DNA from 2 places in the Pseudoalteromonas maris genome. Region 2 is predicted to be linked to the other one. Evidence: predicted binding sites of a transcription regulator. Region 2 holds the regulator's gene; the other holds the start of a gene.

Region 1 (10,573 bases), on a different contig from region 2:
TATTTAGCAAATCGGCGATGGCCTGACGCGCTTCATTCATCACCGCCACTGTTTTATCGCTTGAGAAGAATGCACCACCAAGGTTTGAGTTGTAAAAACCAAGGTAGGCTGACATTGCCTCTAATACCGACTGTGGTACTTGTGCGCCACCTGGACCATCAAAGAAGATAGGTGAGTGACCATTCACTTCCTGCATTAAAGCAGGAAAATTGCTACGTAGTGCCGATAAATTCATTAGTATTCCTTAAGCGGTAAGCACGAAACAATCAAGGTAACCCGGCTTAGAAGCGTCCAGCTTATTCATCGGTGTTGCGTTGTGCCACACTTGGCGATCATCAATGAGTGCGAACATGCCGTCTTTGATTTCCATCTTAAAACACGGCTTCGCTTCTTTATGTTCATAAACCAGTAGCTCGCCACCAGCAATATTTTCATGCGATACACCACATACACATACATGGTCAAAACCGTCTTGATGAATACCCTCTGGGGCTGGCGGAGTATCATTTTCAATAGCAAGCATACGGAATTGGTGAATTTCGATATCGCGGTCAGCATCAATGCCTGTCATTGAGATAAATTCAGCAACAATGCGCTGCATACCTTCTGAGGCAAGTAACTCAGCATCAAGGTTTTCATAGGTACGCTCAACATTACCTTGGAAAGTATTGATAGAGTCATCTTGAACAAATGCTTTTGTTGGCTGAAGCTTCAACTCACCCTGCTCCACCTTAATGACCGAATAGCGACGCTTGCGAAACGCACCATCTGCATAAGGGTTCTCTGGAAGGTGGTTAAATGAAGGCTTTACTGCGTCAATATGAGACTGGTTAATAAAACGAAGTTGCAGAAGATTCTGGTTATTTAACGAAGTCATATAGATCCTGCCTTGATAATAGAATTGGCGGGGATTTTAAGCTATTTCTGTAGCAGATTTGATTTCATTTATGTGAAGAATGAACGGTTATTGGCATTATTAATTCTTTAATGGCATTAATTTAGCTATAAAAACCAATCTTGATGTTTTTGGTGGGTACAAAATTTATTAAAGCTGATTTATGAGCATAAAAAAGCCCGCTAGTAAGCGGGCTTTTCTGCAATGCGACTGTTACACAGCTTGCTGGATAATTACGTTATCCGCTTTTTGCGTGTACTGAGGCATTTTGTGGAAGTTCAAGTAACGGTAAGTATCAGCCGCTGTTGCGTTGATCTTCTCAGCGTATTCTTGATATTCCGCTGGCGTAGGTAGTTTACCTAGGATAGCTGCTACCGCTGCAAGCTCAGCAGATGCTAGGAATACGTTTGCGCCAGTACCTAAACGGTTCGGGAAGTTACGTGTAGAGGTAGACACAACCGTTGCTTTGTCAGCAACACGTGCTTGGTTACCCATACACAGTGAACATCCTGGAGTTTCGATACGTGCACCTACACGACCAAAGATACCGTAGTAACCTTCGTCAGTAAGCTGGTCTTTATCCATCTTCGTGGGTGGTGCAACCCAAAGTTGTGTTGGTAGACGACCACCGAAGTTATCTAGCAGTTTACCTGCTGCACGGAAGTGACCGATGTTGGTCATACAAGAACCGATGAATACTTCGTCGATCTTCTCACCTGTAACATCAGAAAGTAGACGCGCATCATCTGGGTCATTCGGAGCACATAGAATTGGCTCTTTGATATCCGCTAAGTCAATTTCAATAACGTGCGCGTACTCTGCATCTTTGTCCGCTTCCATTAGCTCAGGGTTAGCCAACCACTCTTGCATTGCATTAATACGACGTTCGATTGTACGTACATCGCCGTAGCCTTCAGCGATCATCCACTTAAGCATCACGATGTTTGACTCAAGGTACTCAGAGATAGACTCTTTGCTTAGCTTAACAGTACAACCTGCCGCGCTGCGCTCTGCTGATGCATCTGATAACTCAAACGCTTGCTCAACTGTAAGGTGCTCAACACCTTCAATCTCTAGGATACGACCAGAGAATTCGTTGATCTTACCTTTTTTCTCAACAGTAAGAAGACCTTGCTTGATGCCGTAGTAAGGGATTGCATGTACAAGGTCACGTAGTGTGATACCTGGCTGCATTTCGCCTTTGAAACGTACCAACACCGACTCAGGCATATCAAGTGGCATTACACCTGTAGCTGCTGCGAATGCAACCGCACCCGAGCCCGCAGGGAATGAAATACCTAGAGGGAAACGTGTATGCGAGTCACCACCTGTACCTACAGTATCAGGTAGAAGCATACGGTTTAGCCAAGAGTGAATTACACCGTCACCTGGACGTAGCGATACACCGCCACGGTTCATGATGAAATCAGGAAGAGTGTGGTGTGTTTTCACGTCAATCGGCTTCGGATATGCTGAAGTGTGACAGAAAGACTGCATTGTTAAATCAGCTGAGAAGCCTAAACATGCTAGATCTTTTAGTTCGTCACGCGTCATTGGACCTGTTGTATCTTGCGAACCAACAGTCGTCATTTTCGGCTCACAGTATTGACCAGGACGTACGCCAGGCATGTTACATGCTTTACCTACCATCTTCTGCGCTAGGGTAAAGCCTTTACCAGAATCAGTGATAAGTGCAGGTTTGCGGAAAATATCTTCTGCTTCCATACCTAGTGATGTACGAGCTTTGTCTGTAAGACCACGACCAATAATCAGTGGAATACGACCACCAGCGCGTACTTCATCTAGAATTACGTCTGATTTAAGCTTGAATGTAGAGATTACTTCATCAGTACCGTGACGCTTCACAACACCTTCGTATGGGAAGATATCGATTTGGTCGCCCATGTTCATGTCATCAACATTCAGCTCGATAGGTAGTGCACCAGAGTCTTCCATCGTGTTGAAGAAAATTGGCGCAATTTTACCGCCAAGACATACACCGCCAACGCGCTTGTTTGGTACGTGAGGAATGTCATCACCCATGAACCAAAGCACAGAGTTTGTCGCTGACTTACGTGATGAACCAGTACCAACAACATCACCCACGTATGCAAGAGGAAGACCTTTGGTCTTAAGCTCTTCTAGCTGTGAAATTGGACCAACTTCACCTGCTTTATCTGGGTTGATACCATCGCGCTCATTTTTAAGCATTGCCAAAGCATGTAGTGGAATATCAGGACGTGACCAAGCATCTGGTGCTGGAGATAGGTCATCTGTATTCGTTTCGCCGGTAACCTTGAATACTGTTACTGAAATCTTCTCAGGAACCTGTGGCTTTTCAAGGAACCACTCAGCGTTTGCCCATGATTCGATGACTTGCTGAGCAAACTTGTTGCCCGCTTTTGCTTTTTCTTCTACGTCGTAGAAAGCGTCGAACATAAGTAACGTGTGTGAAAGACCCTTAACAACGATAGGCGCAAGTGCTTCGTCGTCAAGTAGTGCAATCATAGGTTCGATGTTGTAACCACCTAGCATAGTACCAAGTAGTTCCGCCGCCTTTTCTTTATTGATTAGTGGAGACTGAGCTTCACCTTTTGCAACAGCAGCTAGGAAACCTGCTTTAACATAAGCAGCATCATCAACACCTGGCGGTACACGGTTTACTAGAAGGTCCATGATGAACTCTTCTTCACCTGCCGGTGGATTTTTAATTAATTCGATAAGGTCAGCAGTTTGCTGAGCATCTAGTGGTGCAGGCACAATACCTTGGGCTGCACGCTCTTCAACATGTTTACGATATTCTTGAAGCACAATTATGCCCTCTTGGTGACGTGAAAGTAGGTTGCAAAACTATGCATTAGCCTACTTGTAGAAAATTGACACGATAGCAATTATAAAGGCTTTAAAGGTAGAAGAAAATTAGCCCTTTTGCCTAACTAACATATAGTCACTATAAATTTGATGAATGTAGGTTATTCATCAACTATAGAGTTATGAATATTGATTAAGAATTATTTGCAAAAAGCCCAGCATAAGCTGGGCTTTAAAATTACGTAACGAAAACTAAAAGCGCTTAGTTACGTTTAATTGCAACACGCTCTGTTACTGAGATATGTGCTTCTACACGGCGGTTTTCAGCATGTGCTTCAGCCGTATTTGCTGGGTTAAGTAGACGCTCTTCACCCATACCTACTGTTTCAATACGTGATTCAGAGATACCATCTTTAACAAGCTGAGCAGCTACTTTGTCTGCACGCTTCTTAGAAAGTACTTTGTTGTAACCCGCATCGCCCACTGCTGAAGCGTGACCTTCTAGTTTTACTTCAGTTTCAGGGTACTTAGTCATGAAGTCAGCAACTTTTTGGATATCGTCAGCATAACGTTGGTTCACAGATGAACCATCGTGAGCAAAACGTACCATTAGGCTCACTGTTTCACCTTTTTCCATGTAGCGAGTACAACCAGACTCATCTACCGCATCAGCCATTGGAGTATCGGCACACTTATCGTCTGCATCCATTACCCCGTCTTTGTCTGAGTCTACAGGCTCTGGAGTTGGCTCTGGCTCAACTGGAACTGGAACAGGCGCTGGAGCAGGTGCTGGTTCTGCCGGCTCATCACCGAAGTGATAGCTCAGACCTAGCTTCAAACCAAAGTCAGAGTGATTCTGGTTTAAGCCTTCGTAATAGTTTGCTTCACCAAATAATGCCCAGTTGTAATTTAGGTGGTTACGGAAACCAAAGCCTAAGTTAGCCGCGTTGAAATCGTCGTATACATCAAATTTTTTCGCACCGATCACACCATAGAACATGTCATTAAAGTGATAAAGGAAGTCACCACCCCAACGCTCACCTGTTTTGTGGTTTGCTGTATTTTCTTTATCTAGCTCAAGTGCTGTGAATTCTAGACGTGCAGTCCAGTATTCGTTAAAGCGATAGCCCACTTCAGCACCATAACCAAGAGACTCGCCTAGCTCAACAGCAGCTGGCGCACCTTGAATATTGTCCCAATCAGCAAAGAAATAGTCGCCAAACACACCAATGTGCAGGCCTTGCTCTGGGTGTTTTTGCTCTTCAGCAATGGCAACTTGAGAAGCCAATGCGACAACGATAGCAGCAGAAAGTGATTTGATTTTCATTGTTTCCATCCCATTTTATGATTATCAATCAAGTATTCACCAACCCAATACGGTGTTGCGATACCTGAAGTAAGTTAATATAGCCACTTACTTAAAGTTATCCTGTTCTTAATATCTATTAGTCGGCTCTTTTTGCTTTTGTCTTAAGCGGACTGCTATCCACCTGGCTTAAATCCGTCTAACAGGCTAGTACACTAGAGTGTAGTCTAATTGAGCAAACAAACCGTTAACTCAATTGGGTACAAATAGTAAAACATTATCTGTCTGAATATAAGCTGATTTTAGTATTAAAGTACGATTTTTGGAAAAGAACGCGACAAATAACAAAAAAGCACTCCAAAGAGTGCTTTTTTAAACAATTATAAAGGCTTACTGTTCAAGTAATGAGCCCAGCTTATCAAACATAGCTCGGGTGTAATCAATAAACGCCTGTACTTGCTCTTGCTCTTTATCTTGGTTTAACCACAGCAATAAGCCCGACAGCTCATTCTCTAACCCTAACGTACCCGCTTGATCATACGCATCTTTAAGTTTGTCATTAAATGGCTGCAGTTCTTTTGCTACTTCTTTTGCAGGTGCCGCACGTTCATATTCGCGGATCGCCGCACGGGTCTTTGTCTGGGTCAGGTCCATCGCAAATCCGACCAACTGCTCTGAACTGAGCTTCAACTCTTGCGCCTGTGCGAACGCACTATCGTACTGGCCACTGAAAAACGCTTCGCTCACTCCTTGGAGCTCACTCATCATGTCATTCACAGCTTGCTGCTCCGCTTCGTTCAACTCGCCATTAACCGACAAATTAAACGACAGCTGCTTTTGCTCATACTGACCTTGTGCATAGCCCGATTTCCCGTTGTTCCCATTAGCTTGAGCTGCAGCCGCACCCGCTTCATAATCTTGTGACAAGCTAATAGTCACTTCGTCACCCTCAGCGGTTGTAAAACGATACTCGGCGTTATTCATCATGCTCATATAGCGCGCCTGACTTACCAATACGCCTTTAGTCTTTTCTTGCTCACCAAAGAGAGACTTTTCAAATTCATCAATGCCCTCATTAATGCCTTTTTGCGATTTGGCAATGCCTTCTTTTATCTCGTCATTGAGCACCCCAGATTCATCCAACTCCGAGGTTGCGTCATCCACGCCCATTTGCACCCCTTTGCGGGCCTGCTCCAACATGCTCGTAAGTTTTTCATCTGACGCACCCTCAGCTTTCGCTTTATTCACAGCACTGGTGACAAACTTAAGAACGTTTTTAACAATCGCTTCAAAGTCAAAAAGTGGCTTTTGCTCTTTTTGCTGCTTTGGCTCCATACCAAGGGCCTGCGCAAGCTTGTCTTCAAGCACCTTAGCACCTAATTGCTGACGATTACCCGAATAACTGTCTAAACGAGACAACTGCTCGAGTGCCACAGGGCTCATCTTGCCTGTGCTTTGTTTAACCCCCTTGCCAGCAGGGTTAAACAGTTGATTTATATCATTTACTTTCATAACGTCTTCGCCAAGCCAGTGCTTTCAAAGCACTGACGCACGCTCCTGTAACGGACTATATAATCAGTATATCGGCTGTTTTGAGTAAAACTGTAGAAAAAACACACAAATTATTCGTGTTTGACGCTGGACAATTACCGTTAGCCTCCTACAATAGCGGCGCAGTTAATTTAGTAGAGGTGTTCATGCCAGTTATCGCAATCAATACGTCCGAGTACGATCAGCAATTAGCCCAAAAAGAGCAACGCATTCAAGGGCAGTTTGCACGTTTTGGAGTGTCACAAGTGGAAGTGTATGCTTCTGCACCGAAGCACTATCGTCAACGGGCTGAGTTTCGCGTTTGGCATGAAGGTGATGATCTTTTCCACATCATGTTTGATCAGCAAACGAAAGAGAAAGTAAGAGTAGATACGTTTGATCCAGGCGCAGAGCTCATTAATGAGTTAATGACAGCTATGATTGAGCAACTCAAAGACAATGAAATCTTGCGTCGCAAGCTGTTTCAAATCGATTACCTTACCACGCTAAGTGGCAATGCTTTAGTAAGCTTGCTCTATCACAAGCAGTTGGACGAGCAATGGCTAGCAGAAGCAAATGCGCTGCAAAACCGTCTCCAAAAAACGTTTAACGTAGAGCTTATCGGCCGTGCTCGAAAGCAAAAGCATGTGCTGGGCAATGATTATGTCATTGAACAACTCGACGTAAACGGCCAGCAGTATACCTATCAGCAAGTTGAAAACAGTTTTACGCAACCTAATGCCAAGGTGAACGAAAAGATGTTGGCGTGGGCACAAGATATTTGCGCGCCACTGAGTAATGACCTACTCGAATTGTATTGCGGCAATGGCAACTTCTCTATTGCTCTTGCGGGGTCGTTTGAGAGAGTGCTGGCCACTGAAATTTCTAAATCATCGGTAAAGTCGGCGCAATACAACATCGCGGCTAACAAGGTGGATAATTTAGATATTATTCGCATGAGCTCTGAAGAATTCACCCAAGCCATGCGCAAGGAGAGGACCTTCTCGCGTCTAGGTGACATTGATTTGCACAGTTACAACTGTCAAACAATTTTGGTAGATCCGCCCCGTGCTGGCATGGATGAGCTAACGTGCAAATTGACCAGCGAGTACGACAACATTATCTACATCTCTTGTAACCCAGACACTCTGGAGCGAGATTTAGAGCTACTCAGTCAAACTCACACAATTGCTCGTTTCGCTATTTTTGATCAATTCCCGTATACCCATCATGTGGAATCGGGTGTTTATCTCACGCGAAAATAAACATAAAAAAACCGCATCAGTGATGCGGTTTTTTTTAATCTCAACGGCAATTACTTTTTCGATAAGAAGTTAATTAACGCTGCAATATCGTCTGGCTCAGTCACACCTGATTCACGACCAAGAATCAAACGGTACTTTCCGTTGACGATAAACGTTGGTACGGCTGAAAGCGCACCTTTGCTCTTAAAGTACTCTTGATCGCGCTGCATCTTAGAGGCTTTAGTGCGCACAGCAAAACCAGAGAACAGCTTGTCGAACTTGTCAGCGTCTACGCCATTTGCTACGAAAATATCTTTTACATCAGCAACTTCATTAAACTTAGCGCGCTTGGTGTGAATATGGCTAAAAATAGCACCAACAAGCTGCTCTTTTTGTGGCAACACATCAGCGGTCGCAAGTGCTTGTGAAAGCATATCTTGGTTCTCTGCTGAACGCCCGCCCATAAAGTTTACGTGGCTACGCTTAAATTTAACCTCACTGTCGAGTTTAGGCTTAACATCTAACAGCAGACCTTCATACGCATTACACGCCGGGCAGTAAAATGAAAAGAACTCTTTTACTTCAGGTTTGCGACTTGCGCGCTCTGACACCACTTCATAATGTGTGCCTTCTTCAAACTGTGCCGCCATTGCGGTCAAAGGTAGTGCCAGTGCCATCATGGCTAGGGCAATAAACTTCTTCATACCTTATTCTCCGGGTTATTTTTCTAATAAATGTTTAACAAGTTCGTTCAGTTCTTGCTGAGAGCGCAAGGTATGCACCTGCACTTTGTACTTATCATTGACGATAATGGTCGGCACACCCGTTAACGCTCCTAGCTTGGTAAACTTTTCTTGTGCGGCAATGGCTGCCTGCTCACCTGAAATAACAGGCATGCTTGATGACAACATCGCATATTTTTCAGCACTGATCCCTACATTGGCTAGCAACTGCTCTACTGACTCTTGCGTTTGCAGTGGTTCACGTTGCATGTGAATGCTATTAAAGATAGCCGCCGCAACCTCTTCGCCTTTGCCCTCTTGTTGTGCAATTAAGTACGCTGAGGTCAAACGGTTTTGCGCGGCTTTATCAATGCGCAAAAAGTTTACGTGACTTTTCTCTAGCGGCACTCCCTCAGGAAGAGATGACTCAAGAGCACCAACAATGGGTTCTAATTTAAAACAGTGAGGGCAGTAAAAAGAGAAAAACTCAGTTACTTTATCCGTTTTTGATGCTTCGCTCTCTAGCACTTGGTAATGTTCACCCGCTTTAAATTCAGCAGCAAATGCGGCTAATGGTAAACAAAGTAAAATCAACGAACGCGTTAGTGTTTTTATCATAATCGTCTCTATACAAATCCAGTATTACATCTTAACTAGGGCAATAACTTTAAGGGCGCTTCATCGAGTGCAGCAAGCTGCTCTTTTAAGGCCAAGGTTTGTTGCTCCCAGTATTTGTCTTGTGCGAACCACGAAAAGTTCCGTTCAAATGCCGGATCGCTCCATCGTTTAGCAATCCAGCCCATGTAATGCACCATGCGCATTGCCCGCAGCGGTTCAATCAGGCGTAATTGACTATGGTCAAAATCTGCAAACTCTTCGTACCCACACACTAGGGTATCAAGCTGTAGCAATTGATTCTGTCTATCGCCACTGAGCATCATCCACAAGTCTTGAATGGCAGGTCCTTGGCGACTGTCATCTAAATCAACAAACGTCAGCGTACCATCGGCTGACCATAAAATGTTGCCAGCATGGCAATCTCCATGGAGTCGAATACTATCAACTCCTTCGTATAATTTGCCAGCTTTGTCGATAACTTGATCGAGCACAGTGTAAAAAGGCACTGACATCGCGTCACTCACCAAGTTACTTTGCTGCAAATGAACACGCGCTTGATGTAGGTATTCGTCGCAACTGAAGGTCGGTCGGGTTGTAAACGCCCTTGCTTTGGCAACACTGTGCATACGTCCGATTAAACGTCCAAGCTGTTCTAGCTGATCCAAGTTATCCATCTCGAATTGACGGCCACCCACGCTAGGAAACAAGGTGAAGCGGTATCCTTGGTGTGCAAACAAGGTGCTTTCGTTAAGTTTAAGAGGCGCGACAACCGGCACTTCAGCAGCCATCAATTCAGCACTAAAGTTATGCTCTTCAAGGATTTGCTCATTGCTCCAACGCTCTGGGCGATAGAACTTCACTACATAGCGGCGCTTATCCTCAGCCATAAATTGATAAACTCGATTTTCATAACTGTTGAGAGCGAGTAACCCAGATTCGGCATAAATGCCCACGCTGTCGAGGGCATCTAGAATCGTATCTGGCGTTAACGAGGCAAAACTAAACTCACTCACATTAGCGCGCCTTAAAGAAGTTACTGCTTTGCTTGATTTGCGTATCAGGGTCGCCAAGGGTAGATAACACAAACTCAAACTCGGTCACTGGCTTTTTCAAATCATAGGGGTCGATAATGACCGACAACGGAACATCATGAGAGCGTCCTGGCGCCACTGAAAACTCAAGTTGACCGATTACTTGATAGTTTTCCAAACCGTTAATTGCCACTCGGAAGTTTTGCTCCACTTGTGCTTTGTTCAACACCTTGAGGGTGTAGGTGTTTTCCACCAGACCGTCGAAGTTAGTACGGTACAACTGATTTCTATCGCGAATAATGTCTAAGTCCATAGGAACACGCATGGCAATGTTTGTGCCCAGTGCACCAATTAACACCAACAGTATAATTGAGTAACCGATGAGCTTGCCGCGTACTGGCTTGGTTTTTTCAGCC
Region 2 (10,573 bases):
TTTCAACCGCTTGGTAATGTCGATCCCCGAAATAGCGGGGTAGTGATGGAATACCCTTTTACTACCATATTACAATGGCTAAGTGATTACCTACTACCACTTATTCGTGTGCTTGCTATGTTGATGGTAATGGCGGGGATTGGTGCTAGGAATGTTCCGTCTCGAGTCAAACTTGGTTTGGGACTGGTTATTGTTATGGTGGCAGTCCCCGTATTACCCCCTGTGCAATTTACCAATTTGTTTTCCTTTGAAATGATCCTCGTCGTGGTGCAACAGCTTCTAATAGGTGTTGCCATGGGCTTTGCGTCACTGTTGTTACTTAATACCTTTATCATTGCAGGGCAAATATTAGCGATGCAAACAGGCTTGGGTTTTGCCTCGGTTGTTGACCCAAGTAATGGTCTGAATGTGCCCGCCGTTGGTCAGTTTTACTTGATATTGACGACTATATTGTTTTTTGTACTTAACGGTCATTTGATGATGATCCAAATGATAGTGCACAGCTTTATTGCGGTGCCCATTGATGGCTCGTGGTGGGCGGTTGATCACTATTGGGACATAGTCAATTGGGGTGGTTGGATGTTTGCATCGGCGCTGGTGTTGGCACTGGCTCCTTTAACTGCAATGTTGGTGATCAATTTATCCTTTGGGGTAATGACGCGAGCGTCGCCACAACTGAATATTTTCTCAATCGGTTTCCCATTTACACTGGTATCGGGTTTAACCATCATTTGGGCTACGTTAGGTAATTTCATGGCACAATTTGAGGCACAATGGTTACGCATGGTTGAGTTAATGTGCTCTATGGTCGGTTGTGCTCCGTAAGGACTTGTTATGGCAGAAGATTCAGGTCAAGAACGTACCGAAGAACCCACGCCCAAAAAGCTGCAAGAGGCGAAGAAAAAGGGGCAAATAGCCCGCTCTAAAGAGTTGGGCACTACGTTTGTGTTGATCATGTCTGCGGTGTCTATATTAATTTATGGCCCAGATATCGGCCATGGTTTATACACTATCATGGAGCGCATGCTGAGTCTCAGTCGCAATGAAACCTATGACACCACCAAAATGTTTGCGGCTTGGGGAGCGGTAGGGGATTCTCTGATATACCCCCTAGGGATGTTTGTCTTGGTGATTATTTTCGCGGCCTTTATCGGCAATACCATGCTTGGGGGCTTTAACTTCTCTTGGCAAGCAATGGCGCCTAAAGCGAGTAAATTGTCACCTGCAAAAGGGCTCAAACGTATGCTTGGGCCGCAAGCTGCGGTGGAATTAGTCAAAGCACTTTTAAAGTTTTCCTTGGTCGCTGCTTGTGCGGTATTTCTTATAAAAATGTATTTTTATGAGATTTTGCATCTGAGTATTGAGACCATGCCGGGTAATATTGCACATGCATTAGAGATTATCTCTTGGATGTTTTTAGCATTAAGCTGCACCATGCTTGTGGTCTCAGCGATTGACGTCCCTTATCAAAGTCACACCCATCACAAGCAGCTGAAAATGACCCTGCAAGAAGTCAAAGATGAGTACAAAAACGCTGAAGGTGATCCGCAAATTAAGGCGCGTATTCGTCGCACACAACGTGAAATGTCGCAGCGACGCATGATGCAAGAAGTGCCCGATGCAGACGTGGTGGTTACCAACCCGACACACTACTCCGTGGCGCTAAAATACGACACCGACAAAGCGGGTGCCCCCATTATGGTCGCTAAAGGTGGTGATGAACTCGCTCTGCAAATACGAAAAATTGCCAAGGGCAATGATGTTCCCATTGTTGAGTCGCCGATGCTCACCCGTGCGCTTTTCCACACCACCGAAGTGGGTGAGCAAATACCAGAGCAATTGTTTACTGCAGTAGCGCAAGTGCTTGCCTATGTGTATCAACTTAAGCGCTTCCAAAAAGGGCGTGGTAAACGACCTACCAAACTCAGCGATAGTCTTCCTATCCCAGACGATTATAAATACTAGGGTTTGTTGACCTTTGAAGTATGAATTTTGTTCAAATCAAAGGCTTTCAATGCAAGGAATGGGTTATGTTGCATAGTGAGCTATGTTAATAGCCCATGACAGAGCAGTGCAAGCCTTTGGTTGAACCCTTTGGGCAGCGCCATTGGGGGATTTTTTCGGCGTTATCGCCTGACTTACATAGAATGACTATGCGACGCAGGCTCTGCCTTGCCAAAATGCCCCAATGACAGCTGCAAAAACACACAGCAAAGGTCAACAATACTAGGGTCTGTTGACCTTTGAAGTATGAATTTTGTTCAAATCAAAGGCTTTCAATGCAAGGAATGGGTTATGTTGCATAGTGAGCTATGTTAATAGCCCATGACAGAGCAGTGTAAGCCTTTGGTTGAACCCTTTGGGCAGCGCCATTGGGGGATTTTTTCGGCGTTATCGCCTGACTTACATAGAATGACTATGCGACGCAGGCTCTGCCTTGCCAAAATGCCCCAATGACAGCTGCAAAAACACACAGCAAAGGTCAACAGACCCTAGGTAATAAGTTCAAAAATCGCGCAATGTGAATGCTCTAAAGAATGGCCAGTCAAAGCTGGCCTAGTCTTTGCAGAATCAGCATCAGTGTCAATTTTTTGCTGATCGCATTTTATGGATTTCAAGGCCGTTTTAACCCAGCTTAACCGAGATAGAAAAGAGTATGCCAAAGGGGTTGGTACGCCGTTATTAGTGCTTGCTGCGCTGGCGATGGTGGTGTTGCCGATGCCACCGTTTTTGCTCGATATCTTGTTTTCATTCAACATCGCCCTTGCGCTAGTGGTATTACTCGTAACGGTCTATACCATGAAGCCGCTGGAGTTCGGCATGTTCCCCGCGGTGCTGTTGGTTGCAACTATCATGCGCTTGGCTCTCAACGTTGCCAGTACCCGGGTGGTATTGCTTGAAGGTCACCAAGGTGGTGATGCAGCGGGTAAAGTAATTGAAGCATTCGGTTCTGTGGTGATCGGCGGCAACTATGCAGTTGGTCTGGTCGTATTCCTAATTTTGATCATCATTAACTTCGTGGTTATCACCAAAGGTGCTGGACGTATCTCTGAAGTATCAGCACGTTTTACGTTGGATGCGATGCCAGGTAAACAAATGGCTATTGATGCTGATTTGAATGCTGGATTTATCAGTGCAGAGCAAGCGCGAGAGCGCCGTGAAGAAGTCACACGCGAAGCAGATTTTTATGGCTCGATGGACGGTGCCAGTAAATTCGTTAAAGGCGATGCGATAGCGGGTATCGTGATCTTGGTAATTAACATCGTCGGTGGTTTATTTGTTGGCATGATCCAACATGACCTGCCATTTTCCCAAGCTATGGAAGTCTACACCTTGCTAACCATAGGTGATGGCCTCGTTGCTCAACTACCGTCATTGCTTCTGTCTATCGGCACCGCAATTGTAGTCACCCGACAAAACGAATCGCAAAACATGGGTGAGCAAGTTAAAGCCCAGCTAGGAAACGATAAAGCCCTGTGGGTTGCGTCGGGTATTTTGATCACCATGGGTCTTGTTCCAGGTATGCCGCATATTGCTTTCCTTGGCCTTGGCGCATTGCTGGGTTTCGTTGCTTACTACTCACAAAAACAAGCACGTTTAGCCAAAGAACAAGAGCAAGAGGATGCGAAACAAGGTACTGGAACTAACGTAGCAACCCGAGATGAACCTCGTGAATTGGGCTGGGATGATGTCCAACAAGTTGACGTCATCGGCTTAGAGGTTGGCTATCGTTTAATCCCACTTGTTGACCAAGCACAAGGTGGGGAATTACTGAGCCGTATCAAAGGGGTGCGTAAAAAACTATCCCAAGAGTTTGGTTTCTTAGTACCTCCTGTACATATTCGAGACAACTTAGAATTAGACCCTAATGCCTATCGCATCACTTTGATGGGCGTGGGCAGTGGCGACGGTGAATTGAGTCATGGCGATGAGCTCGCTATCAATCCGGGTCAAGTATTTGGCCCTATCAATGGCGTTGCAACCAAGGATCCGGCCTTTGGCTTGGATGCTGTATGGATTAAGCCAGATCAAAAAGATGAAGCGCAATCATTAGGGTATACCGTAGTTGATGCAGCTACCGTTGTGGCTACGCATATTAGCCAATTACTCACCAATAATGCGTCCTTGTTACTTGGGCATGAAGAAGTACAAAGTTTGCTAGATATGCTTGGTAAGAGCCATCCACGCTTAGTGGAAGGACTTGTACCAGATGTCTTGCCATTGACGACCGTCGTTAAAGTGCTGCAAAACTTACTCAATGAAGGTGTCGCAATTCGTGATATGCGTACTATTGTACAAACTCTCGTGGAGTATGGTCCACGTAGCCAAGATCCTGATGTACTCACAGCCGCAGTGCGTATTTCTCTGCGCCGCTTAATTGTTCAAGATGCGGTCGGCGCAAGCCCTGAAATTCCTGTCATAACATTGGCGCCTGAGTTGGAACAGATGTTGCATCAGTCACTTCAGAACGCGGGAGACGAAGGTGCAGGCATCGAGCCGGGCTTAGCTGAGCGACTACAAGCGTCACTTAGCGAAGCTCACCAAAATCAAGAAATGATTGGTGAACCTTCAATTTTATTGACCTCGGGAATGCTTAGAACGGTGTTATCACGCTTTGTTAAATACACCATTCCAGGCTTGAAGGTAATGTCTTACCAAGAAGTACCAGATGAGCGTCAAATTAAGATAGTTAGCTCCGTAGGACAGCAATAAACAAACGGTGATGCCTAAGGGCTAAACCACGATGAATAGCTAGTTGGTAAGGTGCCGATTGGCAGAGGGTGAACTTATGAAAATCAAACGTTTTTTTGCAAAAGACATGCGCACAGCGCTCAAAGAAGTTAAAGATGAGCTTGGCGCTGATGCAGTCATCATGTCGAACAAAAAATTGGCGGATGGCGTTGAGATTGTCGCGGCCATTGATCATGAACGTCCAGCGGCACCTAAGGCACCTCAGAGCAATGCTCCAGCAGCCAAAACAAGTGTGCAACACCCAAGTCGTGTGGTTCAGCCGCAAACACGTTTTGCGCGCCCACAGCCGCAAGACCAACAAAGTAGTGTCGCAGACTCATTGCAAGCCCTACTGGAGCGTCAAAACCCTCAGCCTAAAAATGCCGCATTGGCAGATATGTTTTCGCAATCAGGCATCGACTTAACAGCAGCAACTCGCACACATGGTGATGGTAACCATCACACTGCTGCGCAGCAGGTTGCGGCGCCTTCTAGGGCTTCGGCTCCTATGTCACAACCAGCAATGCACAGTGCACCTGTGAATACCCATCTTGATGATGACCTAGATGGTGATGATTTTGACGATTTTACCGCTCAAGCAAAAGCCCCTTTAGCGCGCCAAGAACAGCATGATGAAATGATGGTGATGCGCGAAGAGATGAATGCGATTCGTCAGCTGCTTGAGAACCAAGTGTCAGGCTTAATTCAGCAAGACCGTGCGCGACGCGACCCAACTCGCGCCTGCTTTATTGATCGCCTTCAAGGTATGGGTATTAATGCGGATGTTGCGGAGCAATTGGTGCGTTATGTGCCCGACGACTTGTCGCGCAAAGAAGCGTGGCATGTGGTAATGGAGATGATGCATAAGCAAATGCACACCACGAACAATGAAATTCTGCGCCATGGTGGTGTTTACGCATTAGTGGGTCCAACTGGTGTGGGCAAAACCACGACGGTTGCCAAACTGGCGGCACTTGGTGCGCAAAAATACGGTGCTAATAATGTCGCGTTGATCACCACTGACACCTATCGTATTGGGGCCTACGAGCAGCTTGCAACATACGGTCGTATTATCGGTTGTCCAGTAAAACAGGTGAAAGATGCCAATGAACTTGCTGATACGCTTTATCAACTTCGTAATAAGCGTCTAGTATTAATTGACACAGCAGGTATGAGCCAACGTGATTTACGTTTAAGCGAACAATTGAACACGCTAATGCGCAGTGCATCAGCCGATATTCGCAGTTATTTAGTACTCAGTGCCACAGCCCAACATGAAGTGTTGCAAGAGACTATTAAGCACTTCAAAAAAGTTGACTTAAGTGGTTGTATTTTCACCAAACTTGATGAAAGTCTAAGTTTAGGTGAGATTATTAGTGTAGCGATTCAAAATCGCTTGCCAATAGGGTATCTTACTAACGGCCAGCGCGTTCCAGAGGATATTCGCGTAGCAAACTCAGAAAAAATGGTTAGAAAAGCTGAGCAATTGTTTATTAAACGTCAAAAATCAAAACAAACAGCGGCTCCAATGGGGCGTCAGTCAGTGGCGCCACAAGCAGTAGGAATGTATGATTAACACAGTACACGATCAAGCAAGCGGCCTTCGAAGAATGAATCAAAATAACAGTCAAGGCGTAAAAGTAATTGCAGTCACCGGGGGTAAAGGTGGCGTGGGCAAAACCAATGTCTCGCTCAACTTGGCCATTGCCATGGGGCAGCAAGGAAAGCGCGTGTTAGTGCTCGATGCTGACTTGGGGCTGGCAAACTGCGACGTTATGCTTGGTCTTCGCGTGGAAAAGAACCTTTCTCATGTATTAAGCGGCGAGTGTGATTTAAGAGATATCTTGGTCACAGGCCCTGCGGGGATCCAAATTGCCCCTGCGACCTCAGGCTCACAAAGTATGGTTGAGCTGACGCCTGCGGAACATGCAGGCCTTATTCGCGCATTCAGCGAACTTGATAGTGACTTCGATGTATTAGTGGTAGATACCGCAGCGGGTATATCTGACATGGTACTGAGCTTCTCACGTGCCTCGCAAGATGTGCTAGTCGTCGTGTGTGATGAGCCAACATCAATCACCGATGCTTACGCCCTTATTAAAGTGCTAAGCCGAGAACACGGTGTGTACAAATTTAAGATAGTTGCCAATATGGTTCGCAGCCTTCGTGAAGGGCAGGACTTATTTGCGAAGCTGTCCAAAGTAACCGATCGATTTTTAGATGTGGCCCTCGAGCTGGTGGCAACTGTGCCCTACGATGAAAACATGCGTAAGGCGACGCGTCGTCAAAAAGCCGTGGTGGACTTTTTCCCCAACTCGCCAGCATCAGTCGCCCTCAAAAACTTGGCAACAAAAGCACTGAAGTGGCCCATTCCAAATCAGCCATCGGGTCATCTCGAGTTCTTTATTGAGAAATTAGTTAATAACTAACGGTTAATTCCAGTATGAATAGAGTCGCCGGGTATCAGCAGCAACAACAGCTTAACTCTCTTGTCGAGCGTCATGCGGCGTTGGTCAAACGCGTTGCGTGCCACTTGCTAGCGCGCTTACCTGCCAGTGTGCAACTGGATGATTTAATCCAATCTGGAATGATAGGCCTGATCGAAGCGTCAAAAACGTTTGATGCAACAAAAGGCGCCAGCTTTGAGACCTTTGCTGGTATTCGCATTCGTGGCGCGATGCTTGATGAGATACGCCGTGGTGATTGGGCGCCGCGTTCTGTGCATCGCAATAGCCGTGCTGTGGCACACGCTATCAACGAGCTCGAAGGGCTATTAGGACGTGAACCTAAAGACATTGAAGTAGCTGAAAAACTTGATATTTCCCTTGATGAATACCATCATATTTTAAACGATGTAAATTGTTCAAAAGTGTTGGGCATTGAGGATTTGGGTGTGGATGAGGACGTTATTCACACTCACAGTGACCAATCTGATGCAACGAAGCCATTTAACAGTGTTCAGGGGGAACGTTTTAATGCCGCCCTTGTTGATGCGATTAAGTCGCTACCTGAACGTGATGCGCTCGTGCTGTCGCTGTATTACAACGATGAAATGAATTTAAAAGAAATAGGACAAATACTGGACGTAAGTGAGTCCCGTGTAAGTCAGATACATGGTCAGGCAATGATTAAGCTCAAAGCGAAAGTCAGTGACTGGGTCAATTAGTAGTAAATAAAAATAGGTTCATACCTCACTGGAGGATACTTTGGATAAGAACATGAAAATTCTTGTGGTTGATGACTTTTCAACGATGAGAAGAATCATCAAAAACCTTTTACGTGATTTAGGTTTCACAAACGTACAAGAAGCTGATGATGGCAGTACAGCGTTACCTATGTTGCAAAATCAAGAGTTTGATTTTGTGGTAACTGACTGGAACATGCCAGGTATGCAGGGGATTGACCTATTACGCGCTATTCGTGCTGATGATAACCTAAAACATATTCCTGTGTTGATGGTAACTGCTGAAGCGAAAAAGGAGCAGATCATTGCTGCTGCGCAGGCAGGCGTAAACGGATACATCGTAAAACCATTTACCGCAGCGACATTGAAAACCAAGCTGGATAAAGTGTTTGAGCGTTTAGGTTAACCATTTAAGGAGAGGTATATGTCGGCTCCCGCTGCACCTCACATTACCCTAGAGCAAGCTAAACAGCTCGTCACTTTTCTTGAGCAAGGTGAGCAGGAAAAAGCTGATCAGCTAATCCTTGATGCTGCTTCTAAGGAGCAGTCTGAACTGTTTGCTGAAGTGGGGAAACTCACTCGGCAGTTGCATGAGTCATTGAAAAATTTCCAACTTGATACGCGTATCAATGATTTGACTCAAGAAGCCATTCCTGATGCCAAGCAGCGCCTCAATTATGTCATCGAGATGACAGAGCAGGCAGCCAATAAAACCATGGACGCTGTGGAAGCAAGCTTACCTATCGCAGAGCAATTATCTACCGACCTGCATCAGATTAAGCCCAGTTGGGATAAGTTGATGCGTCGCGATTTGGATATCGGTGAGTTTAAACAATTATGCCATTTGCTCGATGGCTTCATGACTCGCTCACAAACCAGTACCTTAGAGTTGCACGATTTACTCAATAACGTACTGATGGCGCAGGACTACCAAGACCTTACAGGCCAAGTAATTCGTCGCGTAATGGAGTTAGTGCGCGAAGTGGAAGACAGTCTTATCCACATGTTAAAGGTATTTTCTGGCGAAGACGTTGACGTCAATACTGCTGAGCGCAACAAGCCAACCACCCCAGTTGAAGGCGAAGGCGCTGAAGGGCCAATTATCGATAGTGAAGCCCGAGATGACGTGGTATCAGGGCAAGATGAAGTCGATGATTTATTGTCGAGTCTGGGATTCTAAGAGGAGAGCGGTTGCATGAGCTTTGAAGTAGATGAAGATATTTTACAAGACTTCCTTGTTGAAGCGGGTGAAATATTAGAGCAGCTGTCAGAACAACTGGTTGAATTAGAAAACAATCCAGACGACAAAGATTTGCTCAATGCTATATTCCGAGGGTTCCACACCGTGAAAGGTGGTGCGGGCTTTCTTGGTATGAACGAATTGGTCGATGCCTGTCACGGTGCTGAGAATGTCTTTGATATTTTACGCCAAGGCAAAAGACAGGTAACTGCTGAGCTGATGGATGTGATCCTTCAAGCGCTAGACACCATTAATGAAATGTTCGCGCACATTCAAGCGCGAGAGCAACCAGACCCTGCGGATCCACACCTACTCGAAATACTACATCAACTTAGTGAGCCAGAAGTTGCGGGGGAGCAAATTGTTGCTCCTGCGGCAAGTGAGCCTCAAGAGGTTGAAGCAACACCTCCACCTCCTGAAGATGATGACGTCGATTTGGGATTCGGCGACGATATCCTTTTCGATATGGATAGCGGTGACACGAGCGATGATGGCATAGATGAAATCACCGAAGAAGAGTTTGAGCATTTATTAGATGAGCTTCACGGGGCAGGAAAAGGGCCATCAGTAGACGCTCCGCCGTCAAGTAACGACAGTGGCTCAGATGATGACATTACCGATGATGAGTTTGACTCCCTTCTTGATGAGCTTCATGGCCCCGGTAGCTTTGGGACAATCAGTTCAGAGCAAGAGTCAGCTCCACCTGCTGCCCCAAGTGAGACGTCAGATCAGAGTACACAAGCAAAAGATACAGACGGTGGTGATGAAGAAATCACTGAAGATGAATTTGACGCGTTACTCGATGAGCTGCACGGAAAGGGCAACGCCCCTAGTGTTATAGAGAGTAATGAACAAGCTCAAGCGAGTGAAGCGCCCAAAGCTGCCAGTTCAGCGCCTGAACAAGCTAAGCCAGCACCGGCAGCTAAAGCGCCAGCACCAGCTCCAAAACCCGCACCTGCTGCCAGTGATAAAGCAGCAGATGCTAAAAAGGCACCTGCCAAAGCGGCCCCAGCTGCGCAAGCTGAAACCACAGTTCGTGTTGATACCAAACGACTCGACCAGATCATGAATATGGTGGGTGAGTTGGTACTAGTGCGTAACCGCCTAGTCACTTTAGCGAACAATACCAGTTCAGAAGAAATGGGTAAGGCGATTTCAAATCTTGATGTAGTCACTGCTGACTTGCAAGGTGCGGTAATGGCTACCCGCATGCAGCCAATCAAGAAAGTGTTTGGTCGCTTCCCTCGCGTGGTCCGTGATTTGGCTAGAAGCTTACAAAAAGACATTTCACTCGTACTTGAAGGTGAAGAGACCGATCTTGATAAGAACTTGGTTGAAGCTCTGGCCGATCCACTTGTTCACTTAGTACGAAACTCTGTTGACCACGGTATTGAGATGCCTGATGTACGTGAGCAAGC

The links. Region 2 encodes FliA, which starts transcription of late flagellar genes. Its sites were predicted from a motif close to CTAAAGNTNNNNNNNNNNNNGCCGATA; they were not measured.
Region 1: AAEU32_RS06595 (DUF5610 domain-containing protein) is a predicted target of FliA. The motif match lies at 6,594-6,620, and genes of this name have one in related genera.

Annotation. Positions count from the first base shown of each region.
Region 1 is NZ_JBMMUF010000003.1:344,468-355,040, forward strand. It holds gene AAEU32_RS06575 (cysteine desulfurase-like protein) at 1-235, opposite strand, end outside; gene AAEU32_RS06580 (2OG-Fe dioxygenase family protein) at 245-877, opposite strand; gene acnB (bifunctional aconitate hydratase 2/2-methylisocitrate dehydratase) at 1,109-3,706, opposite strand; gene AAEU32_RS06590 (OmpA family protein) at 3,969-5,033, opposite strand; gene AAEU32_RS06595 (DUF5610 domain-containing protein) at 5,403-6,524, opposite strand; gene trmA (tRNA (uridine(54)-C5)-methyltransferase TrmA) at 6,710-7,807, shown strand; gene AAEU32_RS06605 (thiol:disulfide interchange protein DsbA/DsbL) at 7,858-8,490, opposite strand; gene AAEU32_RS06610 (thiol:disulfide interchange protein DsbA/DsbL) at 8,506-9,126, opposite strand; gene AAEU32_RS06615 (serine/threonine protein kinase) at 9,162-10,139, opposite strand; gene ccoG (cytochrome c oxidase accessory protein CcoG) at 10,141-10,573, opposite strand, start outside.
Region 2 is NZ_JBMMUF010000001.1:396,786-407,358, reverse strand. It holds gene fliQ (flagellar biosynthesis protein FliQ) at 1-43, shown strand, start outside; gene fliR (flagellar biosynthetic protein FliR) at 46-825, shown strand; gene flhB (flagellar biosynthesis protein FlhB) at 835-1,965, shown strand; gene flhA (flagellar biosynthesis protein FlhA) at 2,608-4,713, shown strand; gene flhF (flagellar biosynthesis GTPase FlhF) at 4,790-6,307, shown strand; gene AAEU32_RS01960 (MinD/ParA family protein) at 6,300-7,160, shown strand; gene AAEU32_RS01955 (RNA polymerase sigma factor FliA) at 7,175-7,897, shown strand; gene cheY (chemotaxis response regulator CheY) at 7,938-8,321, shown strand; gene AAEU32_RS01945 (protein phosphatase CheZ) at 8,340-9,095, shown strand; gene AAEU32_RS01940 (chemotaxis protein CheA) at 9,111-10,573, shown strand, end outside.